DNA from 2 places in the Bacillus sp. UNCCL81 genome. Region 1 is predicted to be linked to the other one. Evidence: a T-box and tRNA genes for the amino acid it is inferred to sense, from the RefSeq annotation. Region 1 holds a T-box; the other holds one or more tRNA genes.
What was found. The T-box of region 1 lies ahead of ileS (isoleucine--tRNA ligase). A T-box ahead of a tRNA ligase gene usually reads a tRNA of that ligase, here a tRNA-Ile.
Positions count from the first base shown of each region.

Region 2: it has a tRNA-Ile gene. The T-box ahead of ileS (isoleucine--tRNA ligase) is inferred to sense a tRNA for this amino acid. The anticodon was not compared.

Region 1 is NZ_FOMF01000003.1:406,712-415,877, reverse strand. It holds gene BM319_RS07845 (solute carrier family 23 protein) at 1-849, opposite strand, end outside; gene pyrR (bifunctional pyr operon transcriptional regulator/uracil phosphoribosyltransferase PyrR) at 988-1,530, opposite strand; gene BM319_RS07835 (RluA family pseudouridine synthase) at 1,717-2,625, opposite strand; gene lspA (signal peptidase II) at 2,622-3,080, opposite strand; gene BM319_RS07825 (TraR/DksA family transcriptional regulator) at 3,152-3,475, opposite strand; gene BM319_RS07820 (CAP domain-containing protein) at 3,693-4,382, opposite strand; gene BM319_RS07815 (hypothetical protein) at 4,497-4,862, opposite strand; gene ileS (isoleucine--tRNA ligase) at 4,999-7,755, opposite strand; T-box leader at 7,952-8,173, opposite strand; gene BM319_RS07805 (DivIVA domain-containing protein) at 8,228-8,716, opposite strand; gene BM319_RS07800 (YlmH family RNA-binding protein) at 8,806-9,166, opposite strand, start outside.
Region 2 is NZ_FOMF01000007.1:247,599-256,764, forward strand. It holds gene glgA (glycogen synthase GlgA) at 1-415, opposite strand, end outside; gene BM319_RS16840 (GlgC family sugar phosphate nucleotidyltransferase) at 409-1,428, opposite strand; gene BM319_RS16845 (glucose-1-phosphate adenylyltransferase) at 1,477-2,604, opposite strand; gene glgB (1,4-alpha-glucan branching protein GlgB) at 2,552-4,480, opposite strand; gene BM319_RS16855 (DMT family transporter) at 5,155-6,054, opposite strand; gene BM319_RS16860 (bifunctional transcriptional activator/DNA repair enzyme AdaA) at 6,051-6,605, opposite strand; tRNA gene BM319_RS16865 (tRNA-Glu) at 7,052-7,123, opposite strand; tRNA gene BM319_RS16870 (tRNA-Ser) at 7,135-7,225, opposite strand; tRNA gene BM319_RS16875 (tRNA-Asn) at 7,232-7,306, opposite strand; tRNA gene BM319_RS16880 (tRNA-Ile) at 7,328-7,404, opposite strand; tRNA gene BM319_RS16885 (tRNA-Gly) at 7,421-7,491, opposite strand; tRNA gene BM319_RS16890 (tRNA-His) at 7,498-7,573, opposite strand; tRNA gene BM319_RS16895 (tRNA-Thr) at 7,583-7,655, opposite strand; tRNA gene BM319_RS16900 (tRNA-Phe) at 7,705-7,780, opposite strand; tRNA gene BM319_RS16905 (tRNA-Asp) at 7,789-7,864, opposite strand; tRNA gene BM319_RS16910 (tRNA-Met) at 7,868-7,944, opposite strand; tRNA gene BM319_RS16915 (tRNA-Ser) at 7,997-8,089, opposite strand; tRNA gene BM319_RS16920 (tRNA-Ile) at 8,098-8,174, opposite strand; tRNA gene BM319_RS16925 (tRNA-Met) at 8,184-8,257, opposite strand; tRNA gene BM319_RS16930 (tRNA-Ala) at 8,286-8,358, opposite strand; tRNA gene BM319_RS16935 (tRNA-Pro) at 8,369-8,445, opposite strand; tRNA gene BM319_RS16940 (tRNA-Arg) at 8,470-8,546, opposite strand; tRNA gene BM319_RS16945 (tRNA-Leu) at 8,557-8,643, opposite strand; tRNA gene BM319_RS16950 (tRNA-Gly) at 8,652-8,726, opposite strand; tRNA gene BM319_RS16955 (tRNA-Leu) at 8,756-8,838, opposite strand; tRNA gene BM319_RS16960 (tRNA-Lys) at 8,860-8,935, opposite strand; tRNA gene BM319_RS16965 (tRNA-Thr) at 8,944-9,016, opposite strand; tRNA gene BM319_RS16970 (tRNA-Val) at 9,020-9,095, opposite strand; partial or broken rRNA gene rrf (5S ribosomal RNA) at 9,101-9,166, opposite strand, start outside.

The DNA of each region.
Region 1 (9,166 bases):
TGCTATCATTGTTGAAACTGCATCTCCGAATAATGACTTATCCAATCCAGGATCTTTAATTAAATCTTTATTTACGACACTTCCTAGTACTACTTGGTGTCCTATATGTTCTGAGATTGTCACGATTGCTACTGGTACAAAGATGATTAGTAGCTGGAAAGTGACATGTGGTGTGTAGTTAACAAATGGTACTGAGAAATCAGGTACTGCAATCAATTTTGCTTCTTCTATTTTTGTGAAGTCTACAACCCCAAAGAAGATTGAAGTAATGTATCCACCGATAATTCCTACTAGGATTGGTATAACTGATAAGAAACCTCTTGTGAATAATGCTGTTATGATTGTGATAGCTAGTGTTATTAATGCGATTGCGATTGATGTTGAACTGTATTTGCCGTCTGCTCCATTCATTGCCATTCCAACCGCTACTGTTGATAAGCTTAATCCGATTACGATAATTACCGGCCCAACTACGATTGGCGGTAATACTCTGAATAACCATTTCACGCCTACTTTGTTAATGATTAGTGCGATTACTGCATAGATGATCCCTGTGATGAAAACTCCTACGAACGCTGCACCAGGTTCTAAATTTGTTTTCGCGTAGATCATCGGAGCGATGAAGGCGAATGATGATCCAAGGTAAGATGGTACTTTACCTCTTGTAATTAGTACGAACACGATTGTTCCAATCCCACTGGATATTAGTGCGATTGAAGGATTTATTCCGATTAAGATTGGAGCTAATACCGTCGATCCAAACATTGCGAATAAGTGTTGTAAACTTAGGAAAATCCATTGACCTATATTCGGTTTTTCATTTATCTCTAGGACAGGTTTTTGTTTTATCATGTTGTTTCCTCCAATTTTCCCAATAAAAAAACTCTTTGTGGTTGTACACAAAGAGTCCAAGTGCGTTGCTTCAAATAAGGCAGCAACTAACTAGACCCTTTGTTAGCCTCTCTGGACCAAATTTAAAAGGGACTTCTATTTTTCAAATATACTTACTTTATCGTGGTCATCTGTTTCCTTTAATGCTACGACTACTTTTTCATTACTCGAAGTTGGAATATTTTTACCAACATAGTCTGCTCTTACTGGAAGCTCACGATGTCCTCGATCTACTAAAACTGCTAATTGTATTTGTGCCGGTCTACCTAGGTCCATCACAGCGTCCATTGCGGCACGAACTGTTCTACCTGTGTAAAGCACATCATCAACTAAAATTACTTTTTTGTTTGTTAGGTCTACAGGAACATTTGAACCCTTTACTAATGGTTCTTTGTTTTCTGTCTTTGTCGATAAATCATCTCGATAAAGAGTAATATCTAAATCGCCCATGATTACCTCTTTACCTTCAATCTGTTTAATTCTTTCTGCAATACGTTTTGCCAGATAAACACCTCTGGTTTTAATACCAACCAAAACAACATTTTCAATACCTTTGTTATTTTCTAGCATTTCATGTGCAATTCTTGTTAAACCACGTCTGATCGCTAGTTCGTCTAAGATGATTGCTTTTTCAGTCATTTACCTTACCTCCTACTTTTATAGTGTAGAAGCAAAAAACCCTCTTGCCCGATGGACAAGAGGGTAGCGCAAAAGGATACATTTATCCCTTTTCATTTTTCCGCTTCCTTCTCAACCTCACGGGGTTGTGTTAAAGGTTCATTCAACTGTCCTCATTATGACCTATGTTACAATCATTGTCAACAGTTATCTGGATAATTGTTCAATAATATTTTCTAGTACTTCTGGTATAGGTGATGAAAACTCTAAGTACTCATTTGTTCTTGGATGGTTAAAACCTAAAACAGCTGCATGTAGCGCTTGACCATCTATATCTAACGTTTTACGAGGTCCATATTTAGGATCACCAGCTAACGGATATCCTATGTATTTCATATGAACACGAATTTGGTGTGTACGACCTGTTTCAAGCTGACATTCAACTAAAGTAAACTCATCAAATCGCTCTAATACTCTAAAATGAGTCACAGCTTCTTTACTATTATCTTCAGTAACCGTCATACTTTGACGATCACTTTTATCTCGTCCAATTGGCGCATCGATTGTGCCTTCTTCATGCGGAATTACCCCATGTACAATCGCAATATACTTACGAACAGAGGTTTTTTGACGTAATTGGTCTGCAAGCTTCTCATGAGCTACATCATTTTTTGCAACCATTAATAAACCTGATGTATCCTTATCAATTCGATGTACTATTCCAGGTCTTAATACACCATTAATGCCAGATAAATCTTTACAATGATACATTAAAGCGTTCACTAAAGTACCCGTTTCATGACCTAATGCAGGATGAACTACCATTCCACGAGGTTTATTTACAACAATTACATCCGCATCCTCATAATAAACATCCAGTGGAATGTTCTCAGCTATTACTTCTAATGGCTTTGGATCAGGTACTGAAACTGATATTTCATCGCCCTGTTTTACTTTATAATTACGTTTAATTTTTTCACCGTTCACTAATACAAAATCTTCTTTTAACCATGTTTGTACTTGAGATCTTGACCACTCATCATTTTGAGTTGCAATAAACGTATCGATTCTTTCTAAATGTTGATCCTCTTGAACTGTAAAAGCAAAAACTGTCATTTCTTAACTCCTCTTTTATCTTCCAATAAAGTAATAATAAATAATAAAATAACGCCCACACAAAGTGCAGAATCTGCAATATTAAAAACAGGGAAATCATAATTGAAAATATAAACATGAATAAAATCAACTACTTCTTTACGGAAGAATCGATCAATAAAATTACCTATCGCACCACCTAATACTAATCCTAAAGATAGACCAAGGAATCGATCTCCTTTTGCGTGCTTTTGGATAAAGTAAATCACTGCTACCACAAAGACTAAAGTAATTAAATAAAAGAAACCCATTTTCCCTTGGAGCATTCCCCAAGCCGCCCCTTGATTGCGATGTGATGTTATGTAAAAAATATTTTTAATAATCTCAATATTTTCTCCTAAATACATCTTCTTTAATACCGCAAGTTTTGTCAGCTGATCAATTAAAATGACAATTACCGCAATAATATATGCCAAATTTATCCCCTACCTTATTAGATATCTCATCAAATTTTAGCATAGGGGAAACGTTTATACAATGAATAGTATTAGTAATGATTTCTTACAAAACTAAAATCCTCTAACGTTCGACCTGTTGGAAGCACTTTTAATTTTTCAATTGGAATAGCTTGCCCAGTTACCTCACAATAACCAAATAATCCATGATCAATTTTTTGCAAGGCAATCTCAATATCATATAAATCATTTTGCATGTCTTCAACGAGGATATGATGTTTATTTGTCTCCTCATAAATTGAATGATGTTGCTCGATATCAGTAGAACTTATTGGTTCAGAAAATAAACGATGTAGCAATTCATTTTTAATAAGTTCGAGCTCTTGTTTGATATAGAAAATTTCATTGCTCCTCATCTTCTTCACTCCCAATTTTTTTATGTAAAAATACTTTTCCCTCAAACCGAAGTCGATAATAGGTGAAACTTTTTCCTTTAAAGGAAATGGCTAAAGATATTTCCATTCATAATTGTAATTTTATTTAAACTGAAAAAAAAAACCCGCTTAGGCTCCATGTCCTTTTGCGGGTTTTCCTTATATCTTTCAAAAATTTTCTATTAATGATTGAGTATTATTAGTCTGTAAATTGTTGCGTCCAATAAGTTCCGACTTTACCTACTCCAATTTGTTTAAAGTTAGGGCTCATGATGTTTGCTCGATGACCTGGTGAGTTCATCCAATCAGTCATTACTTCATTTGCAGTTGTTTGACCATGAGCGATGTTTTCACCCTTGTATCCACCATTGAAGCTTAATGTTGAATGATACATGTTGTTCGCATTACTCATTGTTTGTGACCATGCTTGAGCCGTTCCGTCCAGATAGCTAGATAGTGTTAATGGCTTTAATCCGCCTTTACCACGCTCGATATTTACTAAGTCTAAAATTTGTTGTTGAATCGAATCATTTGAGCTTGCTGGTGTAGTCGGATTAGACGGTCTTGTTGCTGGTGTTGATGGTGTTGATGGTGTTGATGGACTTGTTGATGGTACATATTTTACGTATTTTTTTAGAATGAATCTTGTCTTACCTTTATAGTTAACTTTTACAAATGTACTATTGTAACCCGAGTAGTTAATTTGTTGATTTTTAGCTAGATATCCAACAGTTTTAGCACGATAGCTGGCTTTGTCTTTTACAGCTACTTTAGTAGCAGTTACTGCACCTGAAGTTGCTCCTGCATATGATCCTAATCCTAAAACCATTGGCGTTGCGATCGCAATTCCTAAAACTGCTTGAGTTACTTTTTTGATGTTTTTATTCAAATTGTATTCCCCCAATGTTTGTTTTTAGTTGATGTTATCGCTTACAAGAACAATCTTACATCAACACATACATACATACAACCGGAAAATAAAAAAAGGAAGATTTTACTACGTTCATCCTTTTTCATCTTCTAATTCTTTTCTATATTCTTCTTTTATAATCTCTCTTACATCATCTCTTTTAATAAACTCTTTTACAAATTCCCTAATTCCTTGTTTTCTCATTTCCTCAAGCATTTCATTCCTAATTCCTTCTATATTAACAGACTGTTCAATTTCTTTTTTTAGGATTCCTTTAATATCTGGTTCTTTTATTCCTAAAAGGTAATATGAACGCTTGATACTTTGTTGTATACTTGAGCGACTTTTCTGCTCTAAGTCAGCTATTTCTTGGTAACTGTATCCCTTTTCTCTTAATTCCACTCGCTTCTTCATTAAATCAGTTAACTTAGCCCAATTTGGATTATTCACATAATTCATGGTAAAAATCCCTCTTATTTTTTATTTTAGTACCGCTTATACATACCATACACCAATACAACCTTATTTACAATTTTGTATTAAAAAGAGCCGAAAGTTTAATCTTTCGGCCCTCTAATTTAGTTCTTCACATTCATTAAATATCTTTTACAACACTTGCACAACGTAAGCAAAGTGTTGGATGTGCTTCATCTTTACCAACTTCTTCTGTAACAACCCAGCATCGTTCACAAGTTTCCCCTGTTGCAGGTGTTACTTCGATACTTAATGTATCAAATTTTTGCGCTGTTTCAGGAGCTTGCTCATCGCTACTAGCAATTTCTACTTGAGAAACAATTAATAATTGTTTGAAGTCTTCATTAATCGAATTTAGTAGTTCTGCTACTTCTGCATTAGGATAGATTTTCACTGCTGCAGTTAGAGATTTACCGATTACTTTTTCATTACGTGCAACTTCAAGTGCTTTTAATACGTCATCACGTAAATCCATGAATTTTTCCCACTTAGCCTCTAAGCTTTGAGTATCGCCGAAATCTTTAACATCTGGCATTTCAGTTAAGAAAATACTATCAACAGTAGTTCCTGCCATATGTGACCAAACTTCTTCAGCTGTATGAGGTAAAATTGGAGCTACTAAACGAGTTAGAGCTTGTAATGACTCATGTAATACTGTTTGAATTGCTAAACGATCTTTATTCGTTTTTGGCTCGATATATAAAATATCTTTTGATAAATCAAAATAGAAAGAACTTAATTCAGTTGTACAGAAGTTTTGAATTGTGTGGTAAACATTTGCAAATTCATATTTCTCGTACGATTCACGAACTGTTTTAACCACATTGTTTAATTTAACTAGCATGTATTGATCTAATTCGCGTAGCTCTTCATATTTTAAAGCATCTTGTTCTGCGTTAAATCCGTCTAGGTTTCCTAGTAAGAAACGGAACGTATTACGGATTTTACGGTATACTTCAGCAACTTGTTTCATTAATGCGTCAGAGATACGAACATCTGATTGATAATCTACAGAAGCTACCCATAGACGTAAAATATCCGAACCATATTGATTCATAATTTTTGATGGTAGAACGATGTTTCCGATTGATTTACTCATCTTGCGACCTTCACCATCTAAAACGAAGCCATGGCTTACTACAGCTTTATAAGGAGCTTGACCAGTTACAGCAACGCTTGTACTTAATGAAGAGTTAAACCAACCACGGTATTGGTCAGAACCTTCTAAGTAAATATCAGCAGGGAAAGATAATTCCTCACGAGTGTTTAATACTGCTTGGTGTGATGAACCACTATCAAACCAAACATCCATGATATCTTTCTCTTTAGTGAAGTTACCATTTGGTGAACCAGGATGTGTAAATCCTTCAGGTAATAATTCTTTTGCTTCTTTTTCAAACCAAATATTTGAACCATGCTCTTTAAATAAGTTCGAAACATGTTCAATTGTTTCTTCTGTAATAATTGCTTCTCCGTCTTCAGCATAAAATACTGGAATTGGAACTCCCCAAACTCGTTGACGTGAGATACACCAATCTCCACGATCACGAACCATGTTAAATAGTCGAGTTTCCCCCCAAGCTGGGAACCACTTAGTATCTTGAACAGCTTGCATTAATTGCTCACGAATTGCTTCAATTGATGCAAACCATTGTGCAGTTGCTCGGAAGATAATTGGTTTTTTCGTTCTCCAGTCATGTGGATAAGAGTGTGTAATAAATTGTAATTTTAATAAAGCACCTTTTTCTTCTAATGCTTTTGTAATTTCTTTATTAGCTTCATCATAAAATAAACCTTCAAAACCAGGAGCTTCTTTTGTTAGAACACCTTTTTCATCTACTGGACAAAGCACTTCTAATCCATATTGTTGACCTACACGGAAGTCATCTTCACCATGACCTGGTGCAGTATGAACACAACCTGTTCCAGCGTCAGTCGTTACATGATCACCTAAAATAACAACTGACTGGCGATCATACAATGGATGCTTACAAATGATTCCTTCAAGTTCAGAACCATTAAAAGTCTTATCAACTACTGCACCTTCCCAACCTAGTTCATTTGCGACAGATTCTCTTAGCTCACTAGCAACTACGAACTTGTCACTATTTACAGATACTACATCATAGCTTAAGTCAGGATGTAAACATACAGCTAAGTTAGCCGGGATCGTCCATGGAGTTGTCGTCCAAATAATGAATTTCTCTCCACCGTTTAGAACGTCTTTCCCATTTTCAACTGCAAATGCAACATAGATTGATGCTGAACGCTTGTCTTGGTACTCGATTTCCGCTTCAGCAAGCGCAGATTCACTAGATGGAGACCAATAGACTGGTTTAAGACCTTTATAGATTAATCCCTTAGTAGCCATTTTACCGAATACTTTAATTTGTTCAGCTTCATATTCTTTTTCAAGTGTGATATATGGTCGGTCCCAATCACCTAAAATTCCTAAACGTTTAAATTGTTCTTTTTGACGCTCTACTTGCTCGTAAGCATATTCTTCACATAGTTTACGGAATTCTGCTACTGACATTTCTTTACGATTTACTTTTTTATTTGCTAATGCTTGTTCAATCGGTAAACCGTGAGTATCCCAACCTGGAACGTAAGGAGAACGGTATCCATTCATATTATAAAAACGAACAATGAAATCCTTTAAAACTTTATTAAGTGCATGTCCCATATGAAGGTCACCATTTGCATAAGGTGGTCCATCATGTAATATAAATGACGGTTTTCCTTCGTTATGTTTTTGAACAGTTGCATAAATATCTTTTTTGTTCCACTCTTCTTGAATTTGTGGCTCACGTTGAGGTAAATTTCCTCTCATAGGAAATTCAGTTTTTGGCATAAGTAACGTATCTTTGTACTCCATTTGCTTTCCTCCATTTTAAACTTGATTGATCTAAAGTTAGCCTTTTAGGCAAGTCCAACTGCTCTATGGCAGCTTACTTTACATTTTTTAAATTCCACATTAACGCATTGTATCCATCTTACAAGCCTTTTATTAGTGGAGTTGTCTATTATGTATAATAAATCGTGTAAGACGCAAAAAACCTTCCTCATCCCAAAAAAGGGACGAGAAAGGTTCCCGTGGTACCACCCTAATTGACAATAAATTTCATAAATTTACTGTCCACTTAGCATTCTTAACGTGAATGAAACGTCTTTTCCTACTCATTTCAGAAAAGCACTCTAGGGTGATTTTCCTTCTATTTTCTATATCAAGCTTACACTATCCTTGACTCGCTACCTAGTTTTATAGAAGTACTCTTCCCTGTCACCGATTTACTATTAATATCTAATAAATTATATTTAAAACTTTACAAATCGTCAAGACTTATGGACTAGTTTGCGATTTCTTCTGTTTCTTTATCATCTAAAATATGATCCCAATCTTCATGCCCTAGCATTTCTAATTGAGTTTCGATTGCCATTCTTAAACGTGTTCGGAAAACTTTGGATTGTTTCTTAAGCTCTTCAAATTCCATTGTAACTTTTCTAGATTTAATTAAAGCTTCATTGATAATGCGATCAGCATTTTTCTCCGCTTCTTTAATAATCAATTTAGCTTCTTTTTGGGCACTACCTTTTACATCTTCAGCAGCTTCTTGCGCAATCAAAATTGACTTATTTAAAGTTTCTTCTATAGTAGAAAAATGCTTTAATCTTTCTTTCATATCAAGAATTTGCTCTTCTAATTGTTTCTTCTCACGAATAACTAATTCATAATCTTTAATGACTTGATCTAAAAACTCGTTAACGTCATCTTCGTCATAGCCACGAAAACTTTTACCAAATTCTTTATTATGAATATCAAGTGGTGTTAAAGGCAATTAAGCCACCTCCATGTATGTATGTTCTTTATTTATAGGTTATAATAAATTTTCGACAGTTTCTACGTTTTTCCTTCTACAATTTCTGACTATTTTTTAACACCGTAGTTTATCCGCCATTTTTCTTTTTTTGATAAGCCATCAATTGACATTAACATTCCTCTACCAAAACCTTTGACAGAGAATAAATCTCCTTCTTCACATAAAAATGAAGTAGAATCAATAACTCGCTGATTTATCTTAACGTGTTCAGTTTTAATTAAGCTTTGGGCTTTTTGTCTCGATATATTATAGAATTCACTTAATAAGACATCTAATCTTAGTGATGATACAGTCCCATTATTAGTTTGCCAAACATCATCTGATTCAATCAATTCTTTAAATGAAATTCTCTTTAATTTAATTGGCGATTTTCCTACAGAAATTAAGTTACTTTCTACAAAACTTGCT
Region 2 (9,166 bases), on a different contig from region 1:
TTGCTGTATGCCAGTCATGACAGTGAATAACATCAGGTTTAAAGTCTAATTCTTTAATACATTCAATTGCAGCTAGAGAAAAGAATGCAAAACGCTCTCCATCATCAAAATGACCATACAACTTGTCTCGATTGAAATAGTACTCGTTATCAATAAAATAATAAGTTGTTCCTTCTAATTTCAATTCAAATAAACCACAATACTGTTTTCTCCAGCCTAGATTTATAGAAAGCTCTTTTACTAGCTTAGCTTCTTCTCTATATTTAGCGGGAATTAACGAGTAGAATGGAAGCATTACTCTTACATTCGTATTTAGTTTATTTAAATACTTAGGGAGAGCGCCTGCAACATCTGCAAGCCCTCCCGATTTAACAAACGGTACACATTCTGAAACAATATATAAAACATTTACCACTGAATCAACGCTCCTTGGACTGAACCTTTTTGAAGCACTACAGGCTCACTTAAGCTTCCTTTTATTTCAACACCATCTTCTATTCGAACATCTTTATCTAATATAACGCCATCTAATATACAATTATCTCCAATGTTTGATTTTTGCATAACAACACAATTTCGAATAATTGTATTTTTTCCAATTTTCACAGCTCTTGAAATAATACTATTTTCAACCGTTCCCTCAATTTCACATCCATTAGCTACAATTGAATTTTTGACAATTGCTTCTTTTGAATATTTTGTTGGTGGCTCATCTTTAACCTTAGTAAAGACAGGATAAGATTTTAAGAATAATTGATTCCATATCTCAGGATTTAATAATTTCATACTTTGCTCGAAATAATCCTCAATTGTTTGAATGATTGAAACTTGTTGAGGTATTTCATACGCACTTAGTTCAACCTCATTATTTTGATCGCGTACAACGTCCATAATTGTTTCATAGCCTTTTTCGTGGAAGTTTTCAAAAAGCTTTAACAATAACTCTTTTTCGAGGATATAGATATTTAAAGATTTACTGAACTGCTTTAACTCAGTAATTTGTGCATCTGTTTCGATATGTCTCTTTAAAACTGGTCTAAAATCCACTGAGCAAATCGTATAAGTATTTGCTACTACTACATACTTTTGAGTAGAACGTTGTAAAAATTGAATATGCTTTTCGATAAAATCGAATGTACCAAAAGCTCCATCAGTTGGTTCTGGCGTAAAAATAAATAGTCCATCCTTTTTACGATTTAAGTCCCAATGTTTACCGGAGCCTAAGTGATCAATAATTGATCGATAAGGTTGATCAGGAAATACAGCGACACTCGTAATACCAGAGTTCACCATATTACTTAACATAAAATCGATTAAACGATATCGACCTGCATAAGGAAGTGTTGCTAATGGTCGATGCTGTGTTAACGGCTTTAAAGATTCAAAATGTGTTGACGCCTCAATTATTCCTAGCATAGTATGTTTCATCAAATAACCCTCTCAATCTATTTTTCTATTTGAGGAATGAGCCACCTCTTATTCTCCGCTTGTAACTAGAATTACCTCTTCATAATCTTTCTCAGGACCTAAAAGGCTTCCATCAGGAATCACCATTCCAGGAGCTACTACAGCACTTTCAATTCGTACATCTTTTCCAATAACGCAACCTGGCATAACGACAGAATCTTTTATCATACTGCCTTCTCCTATTGTTACACCTTGGAATAAGACAGAATGTGATATAAAACCTTCAACAACACACCCCTCATTAATTAGAGAGTCTTCAACGATTGCTGTAGGTGCAATGTATTGTGGTGGTTGATTTGGATTAACTGAATATATGCGCCAATCACGGTCATAAATATTTAGTTCGCTATCTTCATTTAACAAATCCATATTTGCTTCCCATAAGCTTTTTACTGTACCAACATCTTTCCAATAACCTTTGAAAGGATAAGCAACTACTTTTTTCTTTTCTTCTAATAAAAGCGGAATAACGTCTTTACCAAAGTCATTACTTGATTCTGGATTACGATCATCCATCTCTAAAAACTCTTTTAAAACATTCCATTTAAAAATATAAATTCCCATTGATGCTAAATTACTCTTTGGATATTGAGGTTTTTCTTCAAATTCAATAATATCCATTTCATCATTTGTATTCATAATTCCGAAACGGCTAGCTTCATCAATCGGAACTTCGATAACTGAAATCGATACATCTGCCTCTTTTTCAATGTGATAGTCTAGCATTTTACTATAGTCCATCTTATAAATATGATCACCTGAAAGAATCAAAACATATTCAGGCTGATATTGCTTTATATAATTTAAATTTTGATAAATTGCACTTGCAGTACCTGTATACCATTTAACTCCAGATGCTTCTGAATATGGTGGCAAAACAGTTACCCCACCATTTAAGCGATCTAAATCCCATGCACTTCCTATACCAATATATGAGTTTAGTACAAGTGGTTGATATTGAGTTAACACCCCAACAGTATCAATACCTGAATTTGTGCAATTACTTAAAGTAAAATCTATTATTCGATATTTACCTCCAAAAGCTACGGCTGGTTTTGCTAGTTCTTTTGTTAAAGAACTCAATCTACTCCCTTTTCCCCCTGCTAGTAACATTGCTACGCATTTTTTCTGAACCATTGCTGCTAATCCCCTTTCGCATTTTGACTGGACGAATGATTGTAAAACTAAAGGCAGGTAATGCTATTTCAATACTGTATGGTAAACCATGAAATGGTATTTCTTCTGATTCAATGGCAGAACGATTTATTTTACTATCGCCACCAAATTGTACATAGTCACTTGAGAGCAATTCTTTATATCGATGCTTTGCAGGTACTCCAATTCGATATGTGTCATAAGAAATCTCTCTAAAATTACAGATTACGATGACATAATCCTCTTTGTTTTTTCCTTTACGGATAAATGAAAATACACTCTGATCTGCATTATTTGCATCAATCCATGAAAATCCATCCCAATGATTATCAACTTCATAAAGTGATTTATTTTTTTTATAAATCGATAATAATTCTTTAAAATATTTGTTCATCTTGGAATGATATTCATAATCTTTTATCATCCAATCAACTTGCTCTAAATCCTTCCACTCATCAAATTGCCCAAATTCACTACCCATAAATAAAAGCTTTTTACCTGGATGAGATAAATAATAGCCAAATAGTACCCTTAATTGAGCAAACTTTTCCTCATATGTACCTGGCATTTTATTTAACAAAGATTTCTTACCATGTACTACTTCATCATGTGAAAAAGGTAAAACAAAATTTTCTGAGAAGGCATATAAAAACGAGAAAGTCATCTTATTATGATGATGCTTTCTTTGTGTTGGGTGAGTCTCCATATAAGTCAAAACATCATTCATCCAACCCATATTCCACTTAAAATTAAAACCTAATCCACCTTCGTATGTAGGTGCAGTAACTAATGGCCAATCAGTAGAATCTTCAGCTATCATTAATACTTGTGGATCATGTTCAAATACCGCTTCATTTAATTTACTTAAAAACTGAGTTGCAAAAGGATTCTCTTCATTTCTATTTTTCCAATATAAAATATTTGCAACAGCGTCTACTCGGAAACCATCAATATGAAAATATTCCATCCAATATAGAGCGTTTGAAATAAGAAATGATTTTACCTCTGGTTTTGATAAATCAAAATTCGCTGTACCCCATACTTCATTTTCTCTGGCATCATAACCTTCATATTCATATGTCGGTTCACCATCAAACATGTATAATCCATGAGAATCCTTACAAAAATGACCAGGCACCCAATCCATAATGACTCCTAATCCGTTTTGGTGGCATTCGTCAATAAAGCTCATTAGCTCATGAGGATTTCCATATCGACTAGTAGATGAAAAATATCCTACTCCTTGATACCCCCAAGAACGATCATATGGATGTTCAACTAATGGTAATATTTCGATATGTGTAAAACCATGATCTTTTACATATGGAATTAGTTCTGTCGCTAGTTCTGCATAAGTGTAAAAATCACCGTTTTCCTTCTTTTTCCAAGAACCTAAATGTACCTCATAAATTAAAACTGGTTCTTCATAAACTGACTTTTTAAATTTTTGCTTACGATATTTTGCATCTTTCCATTTATAGCCCGAAAGATCATAAACGATCGAAGCTGTGCTTGGTCTTAGCTCACTAAAGAAAGCAAAAGGATCACTTTTTAATAAAACTTCACCACGCTTGGTTGAAATTTCATATTTGTATATCGTCCCATGACCAATATTGGGGATAGATATCGTCCAAATCCCTTGATCGTTCAACTTTTCCATTTTATGTTCAGAACCATTCCACTTATTAAAGTCCCCAACAACTGAGACAGCTTTCGCATGTGGAGCCCACACTGTAAAAGTAGTTCCCACTTTATTCCCATTTTTTACAACATGTGCCCCAAAGCATTCATGGCTATGGAATAAACTTCCCTCATGGAATAAATGCACATCAAACTCAGTTGGCCGTGTCAAAAGCAACATCCTCACCTCATTACAATCTCTTAAATTCTTCTATCTCTTAATATTCTACAAATATATATATTCACCTTGTTTTTATGCAAAAAAAATTCAAAAACTTTTTTCAGAAAATGAATAACCATTCATGAAACCGTTGTCATTATTGCGTTTGTCGTAAAAATGTCGAATTTGTCGAACGAATATCACCGTATAATTATACAACGCATTTACAAAACCCCTTGTCTTAATTTGTAATTTTTTGATTTATCATAAAATTTCATACATAATTTACACTTTTATTACATATAAACTTTATATTAAAAAAGAATTGTAGAAAAATGTCGAACTAAAGGGGAGAATTTTTTTTTGAAAAATTTTTAGAAACGACTATCAAATTACAGATGCAAAAGTAAAAATAAACTTAAAAACGAATCTACTCTTTATGCGGTAATAAATTGTGGCATTAAATATTAACTTACTTACGTTTTAGGAAATTCAACAAAAATTATTGAAATACATGTAGAAAAGGATCACTTCAAAGTTACTAAGGTTTGTGTCAATATCATAATTTCCCTAGTTGTGCTACCCTCTTTGGTTGGACTTATTTTTAGCTCACTAAAATAACAATCGTAATATAGTAAAAAGGATCTTCGTTATTACGAAAATCCTTTTTTGTCTTAGTATTTAAAAGCTTATTAGACTTGCATTCGCTTATTTGATGTGATTACTCGTAAACGAATATCCGAAATCAGGAATACACCACATAAGATGACAAGAAAACCGAACAACATCCCTAATGTAATATGTTCTTTCAAAATAAGAACTCCCCAGATTATTCCAAACACAGGAATTAGAAAAGTAACACTTAATGTTTTGGTAGGTCCAACACTTTCGATAAGATAAAAGTACAATAAATAGGCTATAGCAGTACAAAATAATGCTAATCCTAGAACTGCCAATATAGCAACTCCTGAAACTTTTTCTGTAGATGCAGTGAAATTTAGAAATGTAAAAGGTAAAAGTATAATTGCAGCACCAATTTGTTGACCAGCTGCAAGTGAAAGTGGTGGTACCCTATCAAAAGCTTTCTTAGCATACACACCTGCAATCCCATATGAAATAGTCGACAAAACTGCTAGTCCAATTGCTATTTTAACATCATAAGTAAACGGTATCGAACTCCAACCTACTAACAAGATCACTCCTATTAAACCCACTATTATTCCAATCAACTTACGAATACTCAACTTTTCTTTCGTCCATACAAAAACAACCAGCGCTGTAAATAATGGCGTCAAAGAGTTTAGAATTGATGACATTGAAGCTGGCAAATGTAATGCTGATGTAGCAATTAATGTAAATGGTATTGCCGCATTTAATGCCCCTATTATTAAATATTGTCTCCATCTCTTTTTAAAGTGTAATGACTTTTTAGTAATAACCAAATATAGTACCAGTGCAAACGCAGCAATTATAACTCTTCCCTGTATTGTTAAAATTGGTCCAAAAACAGGTGAAGCTATCCTAATAAATAAAAATGAAGCTCCCCATAATGCAGCTAGGCTCAATAAAGCTATTCCATCTTTTAACTTCATTTATTTAACCCCTTTCTGAATGTAGTTGGAGTGTAATTAAAATGATGACGAAACATGCTTGAAAAATGTGCCGAGCCTTTATAACCAAGATTATGCGCTATTTCAGTTATGGTTTTCTCAGTATCTCGTAATAATCTCAAAGCTTCTATCATTCTTAACCTAGTTGCGTATTCTAACGGCGATAAACCTGTGGATTTTTTAAATAATCTTTGCAAATGAAACTTACTTACTCCAACTTCAATTGCTAACCGATCCAATGTTAAGCTATTTCGATATTCTTTTTCAATAAAATGTTTGGCAGATAAAATAATATCCTCCTCATTTGAGTGAAGTAAATCAGGACGACATCTTTTACATGGACGGTACCCATCTTTAATTGCCAAAGAAAATGACGGATAATATGACACATTTTCTTTTAAAGGGGTTCTTGACTTACACGAAGGTTTACAACAGATTCCAGTGGACTTAACTGCATAAATAAACATTCCATCATACTTTTCATCGCATGATTCAACTGCATCCCACATGACCTGATTATTTAATCCGTTCATTTAATCACCTCATCTTTAGCTATTCACATTTTAACACTAAGATATTGCGCTTGCTTTCAATTTCTTGCTTTCTAATTTCTATGGAAGAAGGATAATAGTAGTTAATAGACCATCTGATGATGTTTGGATTTAAAATGAGTGAAAAGAATATTAGTATTGAAAAATAAGGATATGTGGCCCGAATGAAGATTAACGGAAAAGAGGAATAGTGAAACCATGGAGAGCTATGACTACAATATGCTGTTTCTATTACTTTATTTGTAAAAGTGACAGCGAACATATTGCATCTATGAGAGATAATTCCTTGTACATTTTAAAATGAAAGAAGAACACTTTAATATAATGAAGAAAGCTATACTCAATTAAAGATCTTTCAATAAAGTCCTAAAAAAGACAAATAAAAAACTCAGTTACCTGTGTTATCACAAATAACTGAGCTTTAGATATGACCCGTACGGGACTCGAACCCGTGTTACCGCCGTGAAAGGGCGGTGTCTTAACCGCTTGACCAACGGGCCAAAAAAAAATATGGCAGAGAAGAAGGGATTCGAACCCTCGCACCGGTTACCCGATCTACACCCTTAGCAGGGGCGCCCCTTGAGCCACTTGGGTACTTCTCTATCATATGGCTCCGCAGGTAGGGTTCGAACCTACGACCACTCGGTTAACAGCCGAGTGCTCTACCACTGAGCTACTGCGGAAAAACTAATTATAAAAATTAATGGTGGGCCTAAATGGACTCGAACCATCGACCTCACGCTTATCAGGCGTGCGCTCTAACCAGCTGAGCTATAGGCCCATTAAATTTTATAAAAAGCGGGTGATGGGAATCGAACCCACGACCGAAGCTTGGAAGGCTTCTATTTTACCATTAAACTACACCCGCAAAATATGGGGCGACCGATGGGAATCGAACCCACGAGTGTCGGAACCACAATCCGATGCGTTAACCACTTCGCCACGACCGCCATAAAGAGTGCCGACTAGAGGACTTGAACCCCCAACCTACTGATTACAAGTCAGTTGCTCTACCAATTGAGCTAAGTCGGCATTTTATTATCTATATCACTTTGTTTTATTTACTTATATTTATTTAAGATGGTGGCTCGGGACGGAATCGAACCGCCGACACGAGGATTTTCAGTCCTCTGCTCTACCGACTGAGCTACCGAGCCATCTTAAATGGCGGTCCCGACCGGGATCGAACCGGCGATCTCCTGCGTGACAGGCAGGCATGTTAACCGCTACACCACGGGACCATTTGGTTGCGGGGACAGGATTTGAACCTGCGACCTTCGGGTTATGAGCCCGACGAGCTACCAGACTGCTCCACCCCGCGATAATGTGGATACTATTTAATATAGTTCCATTAATATAAACTTTAATAAAAATGGAGGAGTAAGAGGGATTCGAACCCCCGCGGGCTGTTACACCCCTGTCGGTTTTCAAGACCGATCCCTTCAGCCAGACTTGGGTATTACTCCATTATAAGTGGTGGACCTTGTAGGACTCGAACCTACGACCGGACGGTTATGAGCCGTCTGCTCTAACCAGCTGAGCTAAAGGTCCTTAAATAAGTAGCGGCGGAGGGAGTCGAACCCACGACCTCACGGGTATGAACCGTACGCTCTAGCCAGCTGAGCTACACCGCCATAATAAGTTAATTTAAGTTTCTTCAAGTGGAGCCTAGCGGGATCGAACCGCTGACCTCCTGCGTGCAAGGCAGGCGCTCTCCCAGCTGAGCTAAGGCCCCATGTTTTAAATGGTCGGGAAGACAGGATTTGAACCTGCGACCCCCTGGTCCCAAACCAGGTGCTCTACCAAGCTGAGCCACTTCCCGTTCAGAATTACAGGTGAAATAATATGGCGCGCCCGAAAGGACTCGAACCCATAACCTTTTGATCCGTAGTCAAACGCTCTATCCAATTGAGCTACGGGCGCATATTATAAATGGTACCGAGGGCCGGACTCGAACCGGCACGGGGTCAACCCCCGCAGGATTTTAAGTCCTGTGTGTCTGCCATTCCACCACCCCGGCAGCATATGTGGAGCGGAAGACGGGGCTCGAACCCGCGACCCCAACCTTGGCAAGGTTGTATTCTACCACTGAACTACTTCCGCGTATACTGCTTATAACTTATAAATTTAAATGGTGCGGGTGAAGGGACTCGAACCCCCACACCGAAGTACTAGATCCTAAGTCTAGCGCGTCTGCCAATTCCGCCACACCCGCAAATATTTTCTTTTTAGAAAATGGTGAGCCATGAAGGATTCGAACCTTCGACCCTCTGATTAAAAGTCAGATGCTCTACCTACTGAGCTAATGGCTCATAAAGAGTGCCGACTAGAGGACTTGAACCCCCAACCTACTGATTACAAGTCAGTTGCTCTACCAATTGAGCTAAGTCGGCATATGGTGGAGGATGACGGGCTCGAACCGCCGACCCCCTGCTTGTAAGGCAGGTGCTCTCCCAGCTGAGCTAATCCTCCATCAAACCAAGCGACGTTCTACTCTCACAGGGGGAAACCCCCAACTACCATCGACGCTGAAGAGCTTAACT